DNA from 4 places in the Streptomyces sp. Je 1-4 4N24 genome. Region 1 is predicted to be linked to each of the others. Evidence: riboswitches for the same ligand, from Rfam matches in the RefSeq annotation. Region 1 holds a riboswitch; each other region holds the start of a gene.
What was found. Region 1 has a riboswitch for cobalamin ahead of SLV14N_RS27970 (HoxN/HupN/NixA family nickel/cobalt transporter). Riboswitches for the same ligand answer to the same signal wherever they lie in the genome.
Positions count from the first base shown of each region.

Region 1 (5,155 bases):
CGACGGACCCGCCGGTGGGCACGCCGGCGGTGACGGCGCCGGGGAACCGACGGCCAGCGAAGATCTGCTGTACGACGTCATCCGACGCCTGTGGCCACTGCACCGCACGGTCGTGCGCGCGGTGGAACGCGAGCTGGCCGACACGGGCATGACCGCCGGCGAACACGCACTGCTGGACGCCCTGCACACCGAAGGCCCCCGCACCGTCCCGCAGTTGGCGCGCACGTTGGGGCTCGACCGCCAGCCGGTGCAGCGCTGGGTGAATCACGCCGCGGAGCTCGGCCTGGTCGTGACGGCCCCGAATCCCGCACACCGCCGCTCCTCCCTGATCCGGCTCACCGCCGAAGGCACGGCGGCGATACGCGGGATCCAGCAGTTCGAGGCGACGGAGCTGCGGCAGCGGCTGGCCGACCTGCCCGCCGAGGACGTCCGCACCGCACTGCACGTCCTCGACCGACTCGGCGAGGAATTCCGGCACCTGGCGAACGGCTCGCGCGTTCAACCGGAGGAAACCGACAGTCGGGGCAGTCGGGACAGTCGTGGCAGTGAAGGCAGTAACGGGAGCAACGGCAAGCCTGAAGGTCACGACAGCAGACCTGCCACCACCCCTCTCATGCACAAAGGACGGTCAGGAGCATGACGCAGAGAATCACCGCCTGGTCCGAGATCGACAACGGCCTCGTGCCGGTCGACGAGGGCGAGCTGTTCTACGAGACGGCCGGCTCGGGCCCTGCGGTGGTACTCCTGCACGGCGGCATGCTCGACCAGCACATGTGGGACGAGCAGTTCACCTGGCTGGTCAACTCCGGCCTGCGCGCGATCCGTTACGACTCCCGCGGCCACGGCCTGTCCTCCACCGTGACCGGGGACTACGCCAACCACGACGATCTGTGTGCCCTGCTCGACGCGCTCGATGTCCCCAGCGCGGTCCTCGTCGGCCTTTCCCACGGCGCGCGGGTCGCGCTCGACACCGCCCTCGCCCACCCGGACCGGGTGACGGCCCTCGCGCTCGCCGCCCCCGGGATCAGTGGCCGTGCCTTCACCGACCCCTTCGTCCTGGAGCACATCAAGGAGCAGGTCGCGGCGATCGGCGCACCGGACGGCGCGGAGCGGTATGTCGAGCACTTCCTGCGGATGTGGGTGGACGGGCCCCATCGCGAGCCGTCCGCGGTGCACCCGGGATTCCGCGAACGGATGCGCGCCTCGGCCGCGGCCAATGTGGAGGTCCATGCCGACGGTATGGGTGCCGGTATGCCGCTGGAGGTCGGCGCCGCCGGCCGCCTCGGCGAGATCCGGGTGCCGACGGTCGTGTTCGACGGCGATCTCGACAGCGGTGACATCTCCGCCAACGCCCATGCGATAGCCCTGACCGTCCCGGGCGCCCGAAGAGTCCGAATACCGGGTGCGGCCCATATGGTCAACCTGGAGAACACCCCGCTCTTCGACCACGAACTGCACGCCTTCCTCTGCTCCCTGGACTACTGACCCGCTCCTGGACCACTGACCCACCGCGGGCCGCTCTCCCTCCGCACGGCGGAAACCCCCGCACATCGAGCGCCGTCCGGGCGGCGGCTAGAGTGGCCGGGCCGTGGTGTTCGGGAAGCCGGTGACGGACCCTTGTGGTCCCAGTCCGGAGCGGCCCTCGCCACTGTGATCGGGGAGTTTCCACCCCTTCCGCAGGTGCCTGGCGCGCCTGCGGCGCCACTGACCGCAGCCCGCGGCCGGGAAGGCGGGGGCGGAAGCGGGCACCTTCCCCCAAGCTCTGAAGGAGCAGGGTGGTACCCCCAAGCCAGGAGACCGGCCACGGCATCTCACGAACTGATCCACGAGGTGCTGGAGCGTGACCGCCGGATGGCCCTGTCCACCGATACCCCGAACACCCCTGCCCCGGCCGCGTTCCGCTGGCGCCGGCAGGACACCCTCCGCACCGCGGGCCTGATGGCCGTCATAGCCGGGCTGCATGTCGTCGCCTTCGGCGTGCTCTTCCTGCTCGTGGTCCCGCACCACTACTCCGTCGGCAGCCAGGTCTTCGGCGTCGGGCTCGGCGTCACCGCGTACACCCTCGGTATGCGGCATGCCTTCGACGCCGATCACATCGCCGCGATCGACAACACCACCCGCAAGCTGATGGCCGACGGCAAGCGTCCGGTCTCGGTCGGCTTCTGGTTCGCCCTCGGACACTCCAGCGTGGTCGTGGCGATGGCGGCCCTCGTGGCCGGCGGCGCCCAGCTGGCCGGCACGCTGCTCGACGACGAGTCCCGTACGCACCAGATCCTGGGCACCGTCGGCACCACGGTCTCGGGAACGTTCCTCTACCTCATCGCCGCCCTCAACCTCGTCGCGCTGGCCGGGATCTGGCGGGTCTTCCGCGGGATGCGCGAGGGCCGCTACGACGAGGCCGAACTGGAGCAGCGCCTCGATGCGCGCGGCTTCATGAACCGCTTCCTGGGGCGGTTCACCCGCTCCATCTCCCGCCCCGGCCAGATGTTCCCGCTCGGCTTCCTCTTCGGCCTCGGCTTCGACACCGCGACCGAGGTGACCCTGATGGTGATGGCGGGCAGCGGCGCCGCGGCGGGCCTGCCCTGGTACGCGCTCCTGTGCCTGCCGCTGCTGTTCGCCGCGGGCATGAGCCTGTTCGACACCCTCGACGGCACCTTCATGAACTTCGCCTACCAGTGGGCGTTCTCCAACCCGGTGCGCAAGGTCTACTACAACCTCACCATCACCGGTCTGTCGATCGCCGTCGCCTTCTTCATCGGCACCATCGAGCTGGTGACCGTGCTGCACGACAAGCTCGGCCTCAACGACGCGCTGACCGGCTGGATTTCCGGCCTCGACCTCGACAATGCCGGCTTCATCATCGTCGGCCTGTTCGTGGTGGTGTGGGCCGCGGCGCTGGCGTACTGGCGGCTGGCCGGCGTCGAGAAGCGCTGGGCGGCGCGGGCCGGGCGAGCGGAGCCGGCGGAGCAGGCCACGCCCGGTACCTGAGGAAGCTCGGGCCGCCCGGGGCCCCTCAGGTGGCCGAGCCGGCGGCGGCGCCCGTCTCCCGGTCCGGGCCCCAGCGCTCCAGCGCCGCCCCCAGATCGAGGGGCAGCAGCCGGTCCGGCAGGTCCGGGCCCGGCCAGTCCTCCCGCGGGACCCGCCACATCACCTCGAACTCGTTGCCGTCCGGGTCCTTGGCGTACAGCGACTTGGCGACGAGGTGATCGCTGGAGCCCACCAGGGCGCCTCGCTCGGTGAGCCGCGTCCGGGCCGCGACGAGTTCGCCGAGGGTGCCGACCTCCCAGGCCAGGTGGTACAGCCCGACCCGCCCGGCCTCGGGCCCCGGCGCGTCCGGTGCCACCGCGAACAGCCCCAGATCATGATCGTTGTGTGAGCCGGGAGCGCTGAGAAACGCGGCCCGCCCCGGTATCTCGACATCCACCGCCAGCCCGAGGGCCTCGGTGTAGAACGCCACCGACCGCGGCACATCGCGGACGTTGAGCACCGCGTGGTTCAGACGTCGTACGGACATGGAGCCTGTTCTCCGATCTCCCGGCCGCGACACCACCGTGGCGCCGCCCCCTGCTTCTGCTCTACCTCGCACACCCGGCCGCTGCCCAGGGCCGGCCGGTATCCGACCGGCCGGCGTCCGGACCATGGCGCACTCCCGGTACCCCCGCGGCAAGGCAGCCGCCCCCGGGACTCATCCCAAGCGTCACTTCCGGACCAGCAGCACCCCGGCGGCCATCACCACACCCAGCAGCAGCGCGAGCAGGCCATGGACCGGCCGAGCTGCACGCAGGCCGGGCAGGAGACGGTCGATGGCGTAGCGGCCGGGCCCGGTCAGCGTGAGTGCCGCCGCACCGACGGTCAGCAGCAGCTCGTACTCCACCCCCTTGGGTGCGAAGAAGCCGCCGCCCCACTTCACGGCAAGGGCATTGATCATCGTGCCGACGACCGCCGCACCGGCCAGCGGCGTGAGCAGCCCGGCCGCCAGCCCGAGCCCGCCGAGCGTCTCGGTGAGGCCGGCGACGACAGCCATCGTCCTGCCCGCCGGATATCCGCTCATCGTGAAGAACTGCCCGGTCCCGTCCAGTCCCGGTCCGCCGAACCAGCCGAAGAGCTTCTGGGCGCCGTGGGCCGCCATGGTCAGTCCGAGCGCGAGGCGCAGCAGGAGGAGCCCGGCGTCGTAGCCGCGCGGAGAGGGGGCAGATCGTGTGGGGATGGCGAGGCGCGAGGACGCGAGGGTGCCGAGGGGGGACGTCATCAGGGGCGCTCTTTCGCATGTCGGGGGCGGCCCCGCGAGGCCGCGACAGTTACTTGAAACTTCAAGTCACGCCTCCGACGATACACAGCGCCCCCACGGCGAACAACAGGGCGTGCGGCGGGGGCATGCGGCGGGTCCGAGGCCATCACCTCGCACCCGCCGCACGTCATCCCTGCTCAGGGCCCGAAGGGCGGCTCCGGTGGGACTGCCGCCGGCTGCTGCCCGAGAAACGCGGCGATCGCCTGGCCGAAGTGCGACCGCGCCACCGCCGGCCGGGGATTGACGGCGGTGGCCTGCCGCTGCGGTCCCAGCACGGCACCGACCGCCAGCTTGGCGGCGTGGATCGCCGCCGGCGGCTGCGCGGCGACCGCAGCGGTGAGCCGGCCCGTGCGGTCGGTGAGTTGCGCCTCGGGAACCTGGTGGTCGGCCAGTCCGAGCTCCACCGCCGTGCGGGCGTCGACCAACCGGCCGGTGTAGAGCAACTCCCGTGCCACGGACGGGCCGGTCAGGGCGACCATGCGGGCGGCGAACGCGGGGCTGGCGAGGATGCCGAGCCGGGCGATCGGCATCCCGATCCGGGCGGAATCCGCCATCAGCCGCAGGTCGCAGGCGAGGGCGAGCTGGCATCCCGCACCGGCGGCGACCCCGCGGATCTCGGCGACCACCGGGACGGGGCACTCCTCGATCGCGGAGAACGCCTCTTCCATGTGCGCAAAGGACTCCTCGACGTAGGCGGGGTCCGCATCCACCCAGTCGGTCATGTCGGAGCCGGCGCAGAACGTGTCGCCGTGCCCGCGGATCACCAGCACCCGCAGCGACCGGCACGCCCCCAGTTCCCTGACCTGGCGGGCCAGCCGCACCCAGGCCTCGCCGGGGAGGGCATTGCGCCGGCTGCCGTCACCGATC
Region 1 is NZ_CP110836.1:6,405,093-6,410,247, reverse strand. Features, by position in the region: gene SLV14N_RS27980 (MarR family winged helix-turn-helix transcriptional regulator) at 1-640, shown strand, start outside; gene SLV14N_RS27975 (alpha/beta fold hydrolase) at 637-1,485, shown strand; cobalamin riboswitch at 1,573-1,821, shown strand; gene SLV14N_RS27970 (HoxN/HupN/NixA family nickel/cobalt transporter) at 1,852-2,988, shown strand; gene SLV14N_RS27965 (VOC family protein) at 3,014-3,514, opposite strand; gene SLV14N_RS27960 (DoxX family protein) at 3,698-4,249, opposite strand; gene SLV14N_RS27955 (enoyl-CoA hydratase/isomerase family protein) at 4,426-5,155, opposite strand, start outside.

Region 2 (5,155 bases), 570 kb from region 1:
TGGAGCGGTCATCGGTTCCCCTTCGTGGCCGTGCCGATGGAGGCGATCCGTCCGGCCAGGGTGTCGACGGCCTGCGGGCCGCCGGGCACGCACTGGCCGTGGGAGGCGCCGGCCAGCCGCTGGAGGGCGAAGGTGTCACAGCCGGACTTGCCCATCACCAGCGCCAGGATGGGCACTTCGGGCCCCTCCTCGACGAGGGTGCCCAGGGTCCGCTCCACTCCCGCCGCGCGCCCCGGGCCCGCACCGTCGTCCTGGTCGAGGATCAGCACGATGGCCTTGTTGGTGGCCGGCGACTTCTTCATCCGGAGCACCGCGCGGGTCAGCGCCTCCTCCATCGCGGCCCCGTGCTCGACCAGTTCGCCGCCCGCGATCCGGTCCAGCGCGGCCCGGCCCGGGGCGGGGTCGGCGCTGCCGAGCGGGACGAGCTCGCGCACCGCGTCGGCGTCGGTGGGGTGCGCGCGGTCCGGGAAGGCCCACAGGCCGTAGGTGTGGCGGGCGCCGACCATCTCCAGGACGCGGCCGGCCGCGCTCAGGGCGGTCGGGAGCCTGCCGCCGTCCGCCATGGAGGTGGAGGTGTCGAGGAGGACCAGCACCTGGCTGGACCGCTGTGCCTTGTCGTAGCCGTCCAGCACCTGGGTCACCTGGGCCGGGTCCGCCGTGAAGGGGACGGTCCGGGCGACGAGGCTGATGTCCGCGCGGCCGTCGAGCAGCGGTGAGCCCGGCCCCGGGCCGGTGCCCTTCACCCCGCGGTAGCCCTGTGCGGTGAGGGTGCGCTGCCCGCCGTCCGGGGCGCGCAGCCAGGTCGCGAAGCTCGCCACGGCGGCCTGCCGCGGGGTGGCGTCCGTGGTGCCGTGCCAGTCGACGCGGATCAGCGGGTGGTCCAGCGCGGGGACGTTCTCGGGGTAGTAGGCGACGTACCGGTTGCGGAGCGGGAGTGCGGAGTCCAGGGCCGGGCAACTGCCGCTGGCCCGCCCGAGGTTGTAGTCGGCGAGGGACTTCTCCGACACCAGGGGCGCGGACTTCGTCCGGTCGACGGCGCCGGCGGCGTCCGCGTCGGGGCGCAGCGAGCACAGCAGTTCGGTACTGCCCGCGTACTGGCTGCCCGGGGCGGACAGCCGCTCCTCGGCGTGCCGGGCGAGGGTGAGGTCGGGCGCGCCGGACGAGCCGGTGCCGGAGCCGTCGTGGGTGAGGTAGAGGCCGATGGTGTGCAGCAGCCCGGTGCCGGAGAGCACCGGGCTCGGCCGCAGGAGCCGCAGGTCCCGGTGGGTGCGGTCGGTGCCGGTGAGCAGCTTCCGCCAGGAGGCGGCGGCCGGTTCGACGTCGTCCAGCCGGCGGTGCGCCGGGATGCCGACGACCAGGGGGGTGTAGGCGACCGGGGCGCTGTAGTGGAGGGTTGCCGGGGAGCCCTTGGCGGGCATCCCGCGGCGGGCGGCGTAGTAGTCGGCGGTGGATTCGGGGATCCAGATGTCGGGCTGGGGTCCGGGCCGGTGGAGGGGGTCGATCCCCTGGTCGTCCGGCCCGTCCTTGCCGGTGCCGTGGGCCTCGCCCTGCCAGCGGTCGGCGGCGGCGAAGCCCTGGTCGACCTGGTCCTTGGCGGCGGAGTAGACGGTGATCTGGGCGCGCCGGCAACCGTCGGGGAGGTCGCCCTCGCCGTTGAGGGGCCGGGTGTTGGCGCCGGACATCTCGTAGTCGAAGGCCGCCTGGCGGAGCGCGGGTTCGGCCTCGGGGGCGGTCAGCAGCCGCAGTTCGAGGGCGGGCGGGCAGGCTTCCGCGTCGTTCGGGAGATTGAGCAGCACGACGCCCGCGGTGGCCGGTACGAGGATGATCGCCAGCACCATCAGGATGCGGAACCAGTGCCGGAAGTGGGAGTTCAGCCGGCGGCGCACTCGGATCCGCAGCGGGGTGGGCGGCCGGATATCGGGGGTGGCGAAGGAGAGGATGACGTCGTCGACGGTGTTCTGCTTCGCCGAGCGGGGCTCCCAGACGTCGCCCATCGGGGTCCGCTCGCCGGCCAGTTGTTCCCGCAGCTCCCGGACGAGGTCCTCGAAGGTGACGAACCGCTTGCCGGGGATGCCCTGTTCCAGGGTCCGCAGCAGGGCACGGGTGAAGACACTGCCGCCGGTGGGCTCCTCGCCGCTGAAGATACGGCGGTTGGGCTGCGCGGCCATCAGCAGTGACGTCGGGGTGCGGCAGGCGTGGAAGGCCTCACCGGCGTTGCCGGCGTAACAGCACTCCAGGACGATCACGACCCGGTCGGCCCGGGCGTTGTCCAGGTAGGACAGCACCAGGTCCTGCCAGGAGACGGTCTTGTGACGCCGTTCCGACGCACCGACCATGAGCTGCAGGTTGCCGCCGTCCGGGCCCACCCGGCCGTGGCCGGAGAAGTACACCAGCAGCAGTCCGCGGGCCTCCTGGATGACGGCGTCCAGCGCCTGTTCGACCTCCCACGGCTCCTGGGGCCGGCAGATGACGACCTCGCCCTTGGTGAACAGATCGGTGCCGGGGGCGAGCAGGACCCGCTCCAGTTCCCGGGGGTTGTCCCGCACCGCCGGGAGCGGCCGCAGATGCCGGTAGTCGTCGACACAGATCAGCAGCGCCCGGTTGACCTTGCCCCGTGCGTCGTACTCGGCCATCCGGCTCAGTCCCCGGCGGTGCTGCCGCCCCCGTTCGCCGGGCTGCCGGGATCGGAGCGCTCGGGAGCCGGGACGTCCGGTCCCGGGTCGCCGAGTGCGCGCAGTTCGCCGTCCCCGCCGCCGACCGCCACGGCGGGCCGTTCGCCGGTGTCGCGTTCCTCCCTGCGGCGCCGCAGCCACTCGCGCAGGGCGATACCGAGGCTTTTGGTGATCTCGGCGGCCGCCGCGCCGACGACGACCAGGATCAGGTCGTCGATGCCGATGGCCATGTCGCCGGGGCCCTCGTCGCGCTCCCCCGCCGGCCGCAGCTCCCAGTCGTGCGAGCGCCGGTTCAGCCAGGGCTCGCGCTCCAGCCAGGCCTTGAGGTCCTCGACGTCCTGCTCGGGATTGTTCGTGCCCGTGATCCTGATGCGGATCTCATGACGGTCAGCGTGCTCCGGCATCCCCCGGCCCCCTTCCGGCGGCCGCGTCGCCGCCGTGCACCAGATAGTGACGTGGGATCAGGGGCGCAGGCAACCGTCTGTGACCCGGCTGCCACGCTGTGGCGTGCGCCACAGCGCCTGCCACGGGACAGCGCCGCAGGTCAAGGGTGAGTTGACGGGCATTCGCGGGGCGTGGTGGACTGCCGGAGCCATTCGGCGACAGCTGAGGAAGTCCGGTGTGAATCCGGCGCGGTCCCGCCACTGTCACCGGGGAGCGTTCCTCCAGCGAAGGCCACGGTCCGCCTCGTGTACGTCGGATGACGTAGACGGGACTGGAAGGCCGGAGGACACGCCGATCCGGGAGCCAGGAGACTCTTGTCGCCGTCACGTCGAGCCAGGGCGCGGACCCTGAGTGAGGACATACCGCCATGCCCGGCCGCTCCCTGAGATCCCCACTGCCCGCTGCCGCAGGGCCCCTTCGAGGCCTGACGGCGGTCTGATCCGATGCGCGGCGAACACGCGGGATATGCGTGCGGCGCGGCCCTCGGCTTTCTCGGCGACCTGATCGCGGCGGATCCGCGGCGCGGCCATCCGGTGGCCGCGTTCGGCCGGGCCGCGGGCGCCGTCGAGCGCCGGCTGTGGCGCGACCACCGTGGTTACGGCGCGGCTCACACCGTGCTGTGTGCGGGCGGTGCCGCCGCCGCTGCGGCGCTGCTGCAGCGCGCCGTACGGGGCGCCGACCCCGCCTCCCCCGCAGCCCCCTCCGCTTCCCCGTCACCGCTCCGCGGCGGCGTCCGGGTCGCGCTGACCGCGGCGACGGTCTGGGCCGTGCTGGGCGGCACCTCGCTCGGCCGGGAGGCACGGGCCGTCGGCGGGGCGCTGACGGCGGGTGACCTGGACGTGGCGCGGGAGCGGCTGCCGCATCTGTGCGGGCGCGATCCGCAGGCGCTGGACGGGCCGCAGATGGCCCGTGCGGTGGTGGAGTCGGTCGCCGAGAACACCTCCGACGCGGTGGTGGGCGCCCTGGTGTGGGGCGCGCTGGGCGGAGTGCCCGGTCTGGTGGCGTTCCGCGCGGTGAACACCCTGGACGCGATGGTGGGGCACAAGTCGCCGCGCTACCGCCGCTTCGGCTGGGCCGCGGCCCGGCTCGACGATCTCGCCGGCTGGCCCGGCTCCCGGCTGACCGCCGCGCTGACCGTGCTCGCGGGCCCCGACCGGCGCGGTGCGCTGCGGGCCTGGCGGGCGGACGGCGGTGCGCATCCGAGCCCCAACGCGGGCCCGGTGGAGGCCTCGTTCGCGGGGGCGCTGGGCGTACGGCTGGGCGGCACGCTGGCGTACGGCGGACGGGTGGAACACCGTCCGGTGCTCAACGGTGCGGCGCCGCCGGTGGCGGCGGACGACATCGAGCGGGCGGTGCGGCTCTCCCGCCGGGTGAGCGTGCTGGCGCTGGCGACGACGGTGACGGCACGGCTGGTGGCCGGCGCGGCGCTGCGCGCACGACAGCCGGGGTCCCGGCGCAGGAGGAGGAGCCGGTGAACGGGCGGTTGAAGGCATCCGGCGGGTCCGTCGGCGGTGGGCTGCTGGTGGCCGGCACGACGTCCGACGCCGGCAAGAGCGTGGTGACGGCGGGCATCTGCCGCTGGCTGGTCCGGCAGGGCGTCCGGGTGGCGCCCTTCAAGGCGCAGAACATGTCGCTGAATTCGTTCGTCACACGCGAGGGCGCGGAGATCGGGCGGGCCCAGGCGATGCAGGCCGCCGCGGCGCGGGTGGAGCCGACCGCGCTGATGAACCCCGTGCTGCTCAAGCCGGGCAGCGACCGCAGCAGCCAGGTGGTGCTGCTGGGGAAGCCGGTCGGCGAGCTCAGCGCCCGGGGTTACCACGCCGGGCGCCAGGAGCAGTTGCTCGGCACCGTGACCGACTGCCTCCAGGAGCTGCGGCGTACCCATGACGCGGTGATCTGTGAGGGCGCCGGCAGCCCCGCCGAGATCAATCTGCGGCGGACCGACATCGTGAACATGGGCATCGCGCGGGCCGCCCGTATCCCGGTCGTCGTGGTCGGGGACATCGACCGCGGCGGGGTGTTCGCCTCGTTCTTCGGCA
Region 2 is NZ_CP110836.1:6,975,667-6,980,821, reverse strand. Features, by position in the region: gene SLV14N_RS30425 (extracellular solute-binding protein) at 1-12, opposite strand, end outside; gene SLV14N_RS30420 (caspase family protein) at 9-2,633, opposite strand; gene SLV14N_RS30415 (hypothetical protein) at 2,639-3,076, opposite strand; cobalamin riboswitch at 3,280-3,430, shown strand; gene SLV14N_RS30410 (cobalamin biosynthesis protein) at 3,560-4,591, shown strand; gene SLV14N_RS30405 (cobyric acid synthase) at 4,588-5,155, shown strand, end outside.
Region 2: linked by a shared signal. The riboswitch ahead of SLV14N_RS30410 (cobalamin biosynthesis protein) and the one ahead of SLV14N_RS27970 (HoxN/HupN/NixA family nickel/cobalt transporter) in region 1 are both predicted to bind cobalamin.

Region 3 (5,155 bases), 1.6 Mb from region 1:
GCGGCGAGGCGCGGGACGACCTGACGGGCGGCGAAGTCGAGGATGTCGGCGACCGCGGCCGGGTGGCCGTCGGCGACACCGGCCACCGCCGCCGGGTCCCAGCCGGCGTCCTCCATCGCCTGCACCAGGGCGCGGGCGGTGGCCTCGGCCTCGTCGGCGGTCGTACGGGTGGCCGCGGACTCGTCCAGTCCGAGCGCCTCGCGCAGACCGGGCAGGGCGGACGTACCGCCCCAGATCTGGCGGGCGCGGAGGATGGAGAGGACGAGGTTGACGCGGGCCTCACCGGCCGGCGCGCCGCCCAGGACGTGCAGTCCGTCGCGGATCTGGGCGTCCTTGACCTCGCACAGCCAGCCGTCGACGTGCAGCAGGAAGTCGTCGAAGCCGTCGTCGTCGGGGCGTTCGTCCATCCCCAGGTCGTGGTCGAGCTTGGCGGCCTGGATCAGCGTCCAGATCTGGGCGCGGATCGCGGGCAGCTTGGCCGGGTCCATCGAGGAGATGGCCGCGTACTCGTCGAGGAGCTGCTCCAGACGCGCGATGTCGCCGTAGGACTCGGCGCGGGCCATCGGCGGAACGAGGTGGTCGACGAGGGTGGCGTGCACCCGGCGCTTGGCCTGGGTGCCCTCGCCGGGGTCGTTGACCAGGAAGGGGTAGATCAGCGGCAGATCGCCGAGGGCGGCGTCGGGTCCGCAGGCCGCGGACAGGCCCGCGTTCTTGCCGGGCAGCCACTCCAGGTTGCCGTGCTTGCCCAGGTGGACCATGGCGTCCGCGCCGAAGCCGCCGTCGTCGGCGGAGGCCGCGATCCAGCGGTACGCCGCCAAGTAGTGGTGCGAGGGCGGCAGATCGGGGTCGTGGTAGATCGCGATCGGGTTCTCGCCGAAGCCGCGCGGCGGCTGGATGAGGATCAGGAGATTGCCGCGGCGCAGGGCCGCCAGCACGATGTCGCCGTCGGGGTTCCGGCTGCGGTCGACGAACATCTCGCCGGGCGGCGGCCCCCAGTGCTCCTCGACGGAGTCCCGGAGTTCCTGCGGCAGCGTGGCGTACCAGCGCTTGTAGTCGGCGGCCGGGATCCGGACCGGGTTGCGGGCGAGCTGCTCCTCGGTGAGCCACTCCTGGTCGTGGCCGCCGGCGTCGATGAGGGCGTAGATCAGCTCGTCACCATCGCCGGACTCCAGGCCCGGGACCGGCTCGGCGGTCTCGTCGCCGAAGTCATAGCCGTCCGCCCGGAGACGGCGCAGCAGAGCCACGGCACTGGCCGGGGTGTCCAGGCCGACCGCGTTGCCGATACGGGAGTGCTTGGTCGGGTACGCGGACAGCACCAGCGCGAGGCGCTTGTCCGCGGCCGGGATGTGGCGCAGCCGGGCGTGCCGGACGGCGATCCCGGCGACCCGGGCGGCGCGCTCGGGGTCGGCGACGTAGACGGGCAGACCGTCCTCGTCGACCTCCTTGAAGGAGAACGGGACGGTGATCAGCCGGCCGTCGAACTCGGGGACCGCGATCTGCGAGGCGGCGTCCAGCGGCGACAGCCCCTCGTCGTTCTCCTCCCAGGCGCTGCGCGGCCCGGTCAGGCACAGGGCCTGCAGGATCGGCACGTCCAGGGCGGCCAGCGCGCCCGCGTCCCAGGATTCGTCGTCGCCGCCGGCGGAGGCCTCGGCGGGCTTGCTGCCGCCCGCCGCGAGGACCGTGGTGACCAGGGCGTCGGCGGACCCCAGCGCCTCGATCAACTCCGGTTCGGGGGCGCGGAGGGAGGCCACGAACAGCGGCCGGGCACGCCCGCCCGCCGCCTCGATCTGCTCGCACAGGGTCCGGACGAAGGCCGTGTTACCGCTCATGTGGTGAGCGCGGTAGTAGAGCACGGCGACCAGCGGACCGCTCTCGTTGCGGCCTTCCCAGTCCAGCGGACCCCAGGACGGGGCGGGCTCCGGCGGCTCGAAGCCATGGCCGGTGAGCAGCACCGTGTCGGAGAGGAAGCGGGCGAGCTGGTCGAGGTTGGCGGGACCGCCGTGCGCAAGGTAGGCGTGCGCCTCGGCCGCGATACCGACCGGGACCGTGGACTGCTCCATGAGCTGGGCGTCGGGGGCCTGTTCACCGGTGAGCACGACGACCGGCCGGTGCTGGTCCTCGGCGAGCAGCACCTCCAGGCCCTCCTCCCAGGCACGGATGCCGCCGAGGAGGCGTACGACGACGAGGTCGGTGCCCTCCAGCAGCGCGGGGAGTTCGGCGACGTCGAGGCGGGCGGGGTTGGCGAGCCGGTACGGCACGGGACCCGTGGCCGCGCGGGCGCTGAGCAGGTCGGTGTCGGAGGTCGACAGCAGCAGAAGCATGCGAGCGCAGGCCTTCCTCGGGGTATCCGCGCCCCGGGTGGTCGTATGGACGGCGGGAGTTCCTGACTCACCCGGCAGCTGCCGGGTTCACAGTGGCGGGACCGCGCCGGATTCTCACCGGGCTTCCTCCCTTGGGCCCTAAGACCCTGCGCCGTCGCTGGCGTCCGGTGGGCCAGCCGACCCACCGACCTGCATAGTAAGGGCAGTGGACGGGGGAGGTAAGCGGGCCTCCGGACCGGCCGCAGCGGGACGGGGGCGCTCGCCTCCGTACCCGGATCCGGACCGGGAGCTTGGCCGGATCCGGCCCCGATGAGCCACCCGCCTCCGTGGGTATGCTCGCGGCCATGCCGCCCTCCCCCTCGATACGGCCCCAAGGTGCCGAACCGCCCATACGGGACCGCGGTGACGCCTGCCCGGGAGCGCTGCGGCTGCACTCCGCCGCCGACGGCCACCTCGCCCGAGTGCGGCTGCCCGCCGGAGACTTGACGGTACGTCAGGCCGAGGCGCTGGCCGACGCCGCGGACCGGCTCGGCGACGGCCACCTCTCGCTCACCTCCCGCGGCAACGCGGAACTCCGCGGCCTCCCGGACGGCTGCGGCGACCGGCTCGCCGTCCTGCTGCGCGACGCCGGTCTGCTGCCCTCCGAGCGCCACGAACGCGTCCGCAACATCCTCGCCTCGCCCCTTGCCGGACTCGACCGGCACACCCCTTCTGACGTGCGGTTGTGGGCCCGTGAGCTGGACGGACTGCTCTGCGCGAGCGAGTCCGCGACCGCGCTGTCGGGCCGCTTCCTCTTCGTCCTGGACGACGGACGGGGCGATGTGGCGGCACTCGGCGGGGATGTGAGCTTGGTCGCAGAACGGGGCGGGGTCGGGGCGCCGATGGGGGACGGGGAGCTGTCCGGGGCCGGGGACCAGCCTGGGTACGGGGGCCTGCCCGGGGCCGGGGATCTGCCCGGGGCCGGGGATCTGCCCAGATACGGATGCCCGGCCGGGTCCGGGGGTACCGCGCTGCTGCGGGTCGGCGACGACCCGGCGGCGCTGCGGATCGCCGGGCCGGACGCCCCGCGCGCCGCCCTCACCGCCGCCGAGGCCTTCCTGACCGCCGCTGAGGCGAGCGGCAGCGGCGCCTGGCGGGTACGTGAACTCCCGGTCGGACACGGTCTAACGGCCCGGGCCGTCGCGGAGCGACTGCGCGCGGCGGGCATCGGGTGCGCGGAGGTGGCCGGGGCGGTGGCTGCGGGGGTGGCCGGGGCCGGAACCGCTCATGTGGGCGGGTCCGCGGATGTGACCGGTACCACCGACGTAGCCGGGACCACCGACGTAACCGGGACCGCCGACGTAACCGGGACCGCCGACGCGACCGAGGCGCCCACACCCGCCTCCGCGCCGTACGCCGAGTCCGTCCCTGACGCCGCGTCCGTCCCGTTCACCCCCTCCGTCCCGTACGCCGGTTCCGTCCCGCCCCCCGCCTCCGTCCCGTACGCCGACTCCTCCGCCCCCGGCGTCATCGAGGGCACCGACGGCGCCCGTGCGCTCTCCGTCCTCGCGCCGCTGGGGCGGCTGTCGGTCGCCCAGTGGCGCCTGCTGACCTCCGTCGCCGCCGAGGACGGTGCCGGCGCGCTCCGCCTCACCCCCTGGCGCGGCATCGTCATCCCCGGGCTGTCCGCCGACACGGCAGTTCCCCGCCTGCGCGAACTGTCCACCGCCGGACTGATCACCGACCCGGACTCCCCCTGGCACCGCATCGGCGCCTGCACCGGCCGCCCCGGCTGCGCCAAGTCCCGTACCGACGTACGGGCCGACGCGTCGGCCGCCGTCACAGCGGGCACCCCCGTCCCCGGCGAGCCAGGACAGCAGCCCGCCCTGCGCCGGCTCCCCGTGTACTGGTCCGGCTGCGAACGCCGCTGCGGCCACCCGCGCGGCGCCTGGGTCGATGTGCTGGCGACGCCGGAGGGCTACCGCGTCTCCGTAGTACAGCCGCAGAGCACACCCGCCCCGCATCCCGCACCGGCGGCACCCTCCGCAGCTCCATGCCCCACCACCTCATGAACCGCCCCCGACCCACAGCGCCATGCCCCACCACCTCATGAACCACCCTCGACCCACAGCGCCATGCCCCACCTCCAGAACCGCCCCGTACCCGACAACCCCGAGGCCACAGTGACCGCGTTCGACTACGAGAAGGACGGGGCGACGATCTACCGCCAGTCCTTCGCCACCATCCGCGCCGAGGCGGACCTCGCCGGCCTGCCCGCCGACGTCAGCCGGGTCGCGGTCCGGATGATCCACGCCTGCGGCATGGTCGACCTGGTACGCGATCTGGCCTTCACCCCCGAGGTGGTGGCCCGCGCCCGCGAGGCGCTGCGCGCCGGTGCGCCGATCCTCTGCGACGCCAACATGGTCGCCAGCGGCGTCACCCGGAAGCGGCTGCCGGCCGGCAACGACGTCCTGTGCACCCTCACCGATCCGTCGGTCCCGGACCTGGCCGCCAAGATGGGGACGACCCGCAGCGCCGCCGCCCTGGAGCTGTGGCGGGACCGGATGGAAGGCGCCGTGGTCGCGTTCGGCAACGCCCCCACCGCCCTGTTCCGGTTCCTCGAAATGATCGAGGAAGGCGCGCCCCGCCCCGCCGCCGTCATCGGCATACCCGTCGGCTTCATCGGCGCCGCGGAGTCCAAGGACGCGCTGATCGCCCACCCGTCGGAGCTGGACCACATCGTGGTGCGCGGGCGCCGGGGCGGCAGCGCCATGGCCGCGGCCGCGATCAACGCCATGGCAAGCGAGGAAGAGTAAGCGTGAGCGAGCAGCAGCTGACCGGTCGCCTCTACGGTG
Region 3 is NZ_CP110836.1:4,823,465-4,828,619, reverse strand. Features, by position in the region: gene cobN (cobaltochelatase subunit CobN) at 1-2,321, opposite strand, end outside; cobalamin riboswitch at 2,355-2,492, opposite strand; gene SLV14N_RS20955 (cobalamin biosynthesis protein CobG) at 2,654-4,372, shown strand; gene SLV14N_RS20950 (precorrin-8X methylmutase) at 4,484-5,116, shown strand; gene SLV14N_RS20945 (precorrin-2 C(20)-methyltransferase) at 5,119-5,155, shown strand, end outside.
Region 3: linked by a shared signal. The riboswitch ahead of cobN (cobaltochelatase subunit CobN) and the one ahead of SLV14N_RS27970 (HoxN/HupN/NixA family nickel/cobalt transporter) in region 1 are both predicted to bind cobalamin.

Region 4 (5,155 bases), 4.4 Mb from region 1:
GCCCGCGAACTACGGCGCCTGGTACATCTCCCAGGTACTGGACGCGCTCACCTCCAACCCCGAGGTGTGGAGCAAGACCGCCCTGTTCATCACCTACGACGAGAACGACGGCTACTTCGACCACATCGCCCCGCCTTTCCCGCCGGCCTCCGCCGACCGGGGCAAGTCGACCGTGGACACCACGCTCGACCACTTCTCCGGCGACGCCAAATTCGCGGCCGGCCCCTACGGCCTCGGCCAGCGCGTCCCGATGCTCGTCGTCTCTCCCTGGAGCACCGGCGGCTATGTCTGCTCCGAGGTCTTCGACCACACCTCCATCATCCGGTTCATGGAGCGCCGGTTCGGCGTGCACGAGCCGAACATCTCGCCCTGGCGGCGTGCCATCTGCGGCGATCTGACCTCCGCCTTCGACTTCGGCCTGGAGGACACCAAGCCGGCCTCGCTCCCCGCCACCGACGGCTACCAGCCGCCGGACAAGGAGCGTCACAAGGGCCTTGTGGCGAAGCCGCCCGCCAACCCCGTGCTGCCCAAGCAGGAGCCGGGCTCCCGCCCCGCCCGCCCGCTGCCGTACGCACCGCTCGTCGACGGGTCCGCGACCCCCTCCACCGGCCGCTTCACCCTCACCTTCAAGAGCGGTGACAAGGCCGGCGCCTGCTTCACCGTCACCGCCGGCAACCGCACCGACGGCCCCTGGTCGTACACCACGGAGGCCGGCAAGAAGATCTCCGACACCTGGAACACCTCCCACTCCAAGGACGTGTACGACCTGACGGTCCACGGCCCGAACGGCTTCCTGCGCACCTTCAAGGGCGACGGCAAGAAGACCGGGCCCGAGGTGACCGCCCGCCATGACGCGACCGCCGGCCGCGTCGAGCTCACCCTGACCAACCCCGGCCGCACCGACTGCCACCTCACCGTCACCCAGGCCTACGGCGGGGCCGCCGAGACCTACCCGGTCCGTGCGGGCGCCACCGTCAAGAAGTCGTTCGACCTGCGTGCCAGCAAGCGCTGGTACGACCTGTCGGTCACCTCCGACACGGACGGCACCTTCCTGCGCCGGTTCGCCGGCCATGTGGAGACCGGCGAGGTGGGTGTGAGCGACCCGGCGATCATCACGGACTGAGCGCCCACGACGCTCTGTCCCCACTCTCCTTCCGCCGGTGCGCCGGCGGAGAACGAACGGGGCGCCTGCCGAAGCGGCGGGCGCCCCGTTGCGCTGCCGGCACCCCTACGGGCACCGGCCCCCGGCCCTCAGGGCGTCAGGAGGCCCCGCCGGGCAGGATGCCGCGGATCTCGCGGGCCGCCGCGACCAGGTTCTCCAGGGCGGCCCGCACCTCGGGCCAGCCGCGGGTCTTCAGACCGCAGTCCGGGTTGACCCACAGCCGCTCGGCGGGAATGGCGTCAAGTCCCTTGCGCAGCAGGGCAGTTGCCTCGGCCACGTCCGGGACGCGCGGCGAGTGGATGTCATAGACACCGGGCCCCACCTCGCGCGGATAGCCCGCCGTGGCGAGCTCCGAGGCGACCTGCATATGGGAGCGGGCCGCCTCCAGGCTGATGACATCGGCGTCGAGGTCCTCGATGGCCCGGAGGATGTCCCCGAACTCCGCGTAGCACATATGGGTGTGGATCTGGGTGTCCGGCCGGACCCCGCCGGTGGTGAGCCGGAACGCCTCGGTGGCCCAGGCCAGGTACTCCGCATGGCCGGCGGCGCGCAGCGGCAGCGTCTCGCGCAGTGCCGGCTCGTCGACCTGGATGACCGAAGTGCCCGCCGCCTCCAGATCGTTCACCTCGTCGCGCAGGGCGAGCGCCACCTGGCGGGCGGTGTCGCCCAGCGGCTGGTCGTCGCGGACGAAGGACCAGGCGAGCATGGTGACCGGGCCGGTGAGCATGCCCTTGACCGGCCGCTCGGTGAGCGACTGGGCGTAGCGGGTCCAGCGCACGGTCATCGGCCCGGGGCGGGAGATGTCCCCGGCCAGGATCGGCGGCCGTACATAGCGCGTGCCGTAGGACTGCACCCAGCCGTGCTGGGTGGCGAGGTAGCCGGTCAGCTGCTCGGCGAAGTACTGCACCATGTCGTTGCGTTCCGGCTCACCGTGCACCAGCACATCGATACCGGCCTTCTCCTGGAAGGCGAGGACCTCGCGGATCTCCGCCGAGATCCGCTCCTCGTACCCCGCGGCGTCGAGCCGCCCGGCCCGCAGTTCGGCGCGGGCGGTGCGCAGTTCGGCGGTCTGCGGGAACGAGCCGATGGTGGTGGTCGGCAGCAGCGGCAGCCCGAGGTGCGCGCGCTGGGCTGCGGCACGTTCGGCGTACGGCTGGGAACGGCGGCCGTCGGTGTCGGTGACGGCCGCGGCGCGGGAGCGCACCTGCGGGTCATGGGTGAGCGCCGAGCCCGCCCGGGAGGACAGGTCCGCGCGGTTGGCGGCGAGTTCGGCCGCGATGGTGTCGGTGCCCCGCGCCAGACCGCGTGCCAGTGTCACGATCTCGGTGGTCTTCTGCCGGGCGAAGGCCAGCCAGCGGGCGATCTGCGGGTCGATGTCCCGCTCGGCGCCGGTGTCCAGCGGGACGTGCAGCAGCGAGCAGGAGGACGACACATCGACCCGCCCGGCCAGGCCCAGGAGCGTGCCCAGGGTGGCCAGCGACTTCTCGTAGTGGTTGATCCACACATTGCGGCCGTTGACGACACCGGCGATCAGCCGCTTGCCGGGCAGCCCGCCGACCGCAGCGAGATCCTTGAGGTTGCCGGCCGCGGGTCCGGTGAAGTCCAGCGCCAGGCCCTCGACGGGCGCCTTGGCCAGCACCGGCAGCGCCTCGCCCAGCCGGTCGAAGTACGAGGCGACCAGCAGCTGTGGGCGGTCGGTGAGTGTGCCGAGGTCGCGGTAGGCGCGGGCCGCCGCGTTCAGCACGGCGGGGGAGCGGTCCTGCACCAGCGCCGGCTCGTCCAGCTGCACCCAGTCGGCGCCGGCCGCCCGCAGGTCGGCGAGCACCTCGGCGTAGACGGGCAGCAGCCGGTCGAGCAGCGTCAGCGGATCGAAGCCGGCCGCGACGCCGGGCGCGGGCTTGGCCAGCAGGAGGTAGGTGACCGGCCCGACGAGGACCGGGCGCGCGGCAAGGCCCAGGCCGAGCGCCTCCGTCAGCTGGCCGACCTGCTGGGCGGAGTCCGCGGCGAAGACCGTGTCCGGCCCCAACTCCGGTACGAGGTAGTGATAGTTGGTGTCGAACCACTTGGTCATTTCCAGCGGCGCCACGTCCTGGGTGCCTCGGGCCATCGCGAAGTAGCCGTCCAGGGGGTCGGCGGCCACCGCGGCGCGGTGCCGGGCCGGGATCGCGCCGACCATCACGCTGGTGTCCAGGACGTGGTCGTAGTACGAGAAGTCGCCCGTCGGCACCTCGTGGACGCCGGCCCCGGCGAGCTGCTGCCAGTTGTCGCGGCGCAGCCCGGCGGCGGTGGTGCGGAGGGCGTCGGCGCCGACCCGGCCCTTCCAGTAGCCCTCGATGGCCTTCTTCAGTTCACGGTTCGGCCCCTGACGGGGGTAGCCGTGCACGGTCGCTCGTGCTGCCGCGGCTGCGGACCTGCTGGTCACGGAACTCTCCTTCGCGAGTGTGTCTCCATGGACCCCGGGAGGGTCGAGAACGCGAAGGGACGGCAAACCTGGCGGGCCCCGGCGCTCTGCCGCCGGCCGTGCCCGCCCGATGTGTCCGCCGACCCGCCCTCGAGGTCACCGAGATCACCCCGCGCACCGGTGGCGCGGGGGCACTGGCAGGTCTTCGGACTCGCGGGCACGTCCGCCGAAGGCGGACATCTACTGGCCGTCGCTTCCCAGACCCGGCCGGGCCCAGTGCGTATGACGGCGGTCGTTCCCACTCACCGCTGCGGGGCAGTCCCGGATTTCCACCGGGTTCCCTCTTGCGACGCGCCTGCCTGGCGGGCAGGGCGAACCAGTTGCACCGGCCACCCTAGGCGCTGCCGCCCGGATCGGACACCGGGACCCCGGCTCCCGCGGGTGACATGGGCCACCGCCGGGGCCGCCGTACGGCCCCGCCCGCCGCGCCGTGGCTTGCCCTGGAGTGCGCTCCAGCTCCTAGAGACTGTCCCGGATCACTCTGTCGCTCGTGCGCAGCACGGTGGTGAGATCCTCCTGCAAACGCGGGGTGAGAGAACGCCCTCCCAGAGCACAATCGCGTACCAGGTCGCCGCAGTCGTACGCCTGTTGGCCTGTGATGAGAGCGGAGCACAGCGGATGCGCAAGGATCTCGCGGGCCGCGTATCCGTCACGGGCTTCCGTTGTCCGGCGAACCAGGTCTTCGATGAGGCGGTGCGCTGCCGCGTTCTCGACAGAGCCAATGACGTCCAGTGTCGTGAGGCCGAGCCGGATGTCGAACAGGGTCAAGCCGGGTTCGGCCTCCCACTCAAGGCAAGTCTTCACCAGGTCGTTCACGGAGGGGACGGCCAGCTGGTCGGATGCATGGCGGCACAGTGCGGCGAGACAAGCTGTGACGGCCTGCTCCCATGGTTCGCCGGCCGTCGTGTTCGCAAGGATGACCGCAGCGCGCGGCGTATCGTCCGTGGTGAGGGCGGCGAGGACTGCGACTTGGCGGCCGTCAAGCATCCGTCTACCCACGCCGCGGTGCGCCTCGATATGTGCCAAGGCCTCGTTCCAGCGTCCGTTGATGGTGAGGGTGCGGGTGCCGTCGGCGAGGAGGACCCGCCACAGCCACGCACACACCTCTCGACGATCCTCCGGAGTCGCGGTGAGGTCTGCCGGCACGGTGACGCCCTCACATTGAGCGGCTGCGGCCTGGCCGACAGCCTTGTACAGGGCGAGGAGGCGCTGGCGACCGTTGTCGGCGCGGCCCGCGCGGATCTGCAGGCGGGCGAGGTTGACGACGGGTTCGAGGGCGCGGATCGCGGACATGCCCGGCAGCGGGCAGGCGTGGAGGTAGGCGGCGGCGTGCTGGTGGCACATCTCGCCGGCCAGCTCGGGAACATCCACGTCGGAGGCGATGAGTGCCGCCTGGTTGTAGACCGCCGAGGCGAGCCCCTGATCGGCTTTGCGCACTGCGGTGTCGGCGAGGTCGGCGAGGGCGCGCACGCGCTCGGGCAGAGGCAGGCAAGCGGGCCGGAACCGGGCGACGAGCGGGAATCGCTGGGCTA
Region 4 is NZ_CP110836.1:2,045,342-2,050,496, reverse strand. Features, by position in the region: gene SLV14N_RS08700 (phosphocholine-specific phospholipase C) at 1-1,123, shown strand, start outside; gene metE (5-methyltetrahydropteroyltriglutamate--homocysteine S-methyltransferase) at 1,260-3,584, opposite strand; cobalamin riboswitch at 3,757-3,944, opposite strand; gene SLV14N_RS08690 (hypothetical protein) at 4,083-5,155, opposite strand, start outside.
Region 4: linked by a shared signal. The riboswitch ahead of metE (5-methyltetrahydropteroyltriglutamate--homocysteine S-methyltransferase) and the one ahead of SLV14N_RS27970 (HoxN/HupN/NixA family nickel/cobalt transporter) in region 1 are both predicted to bind cobalamin.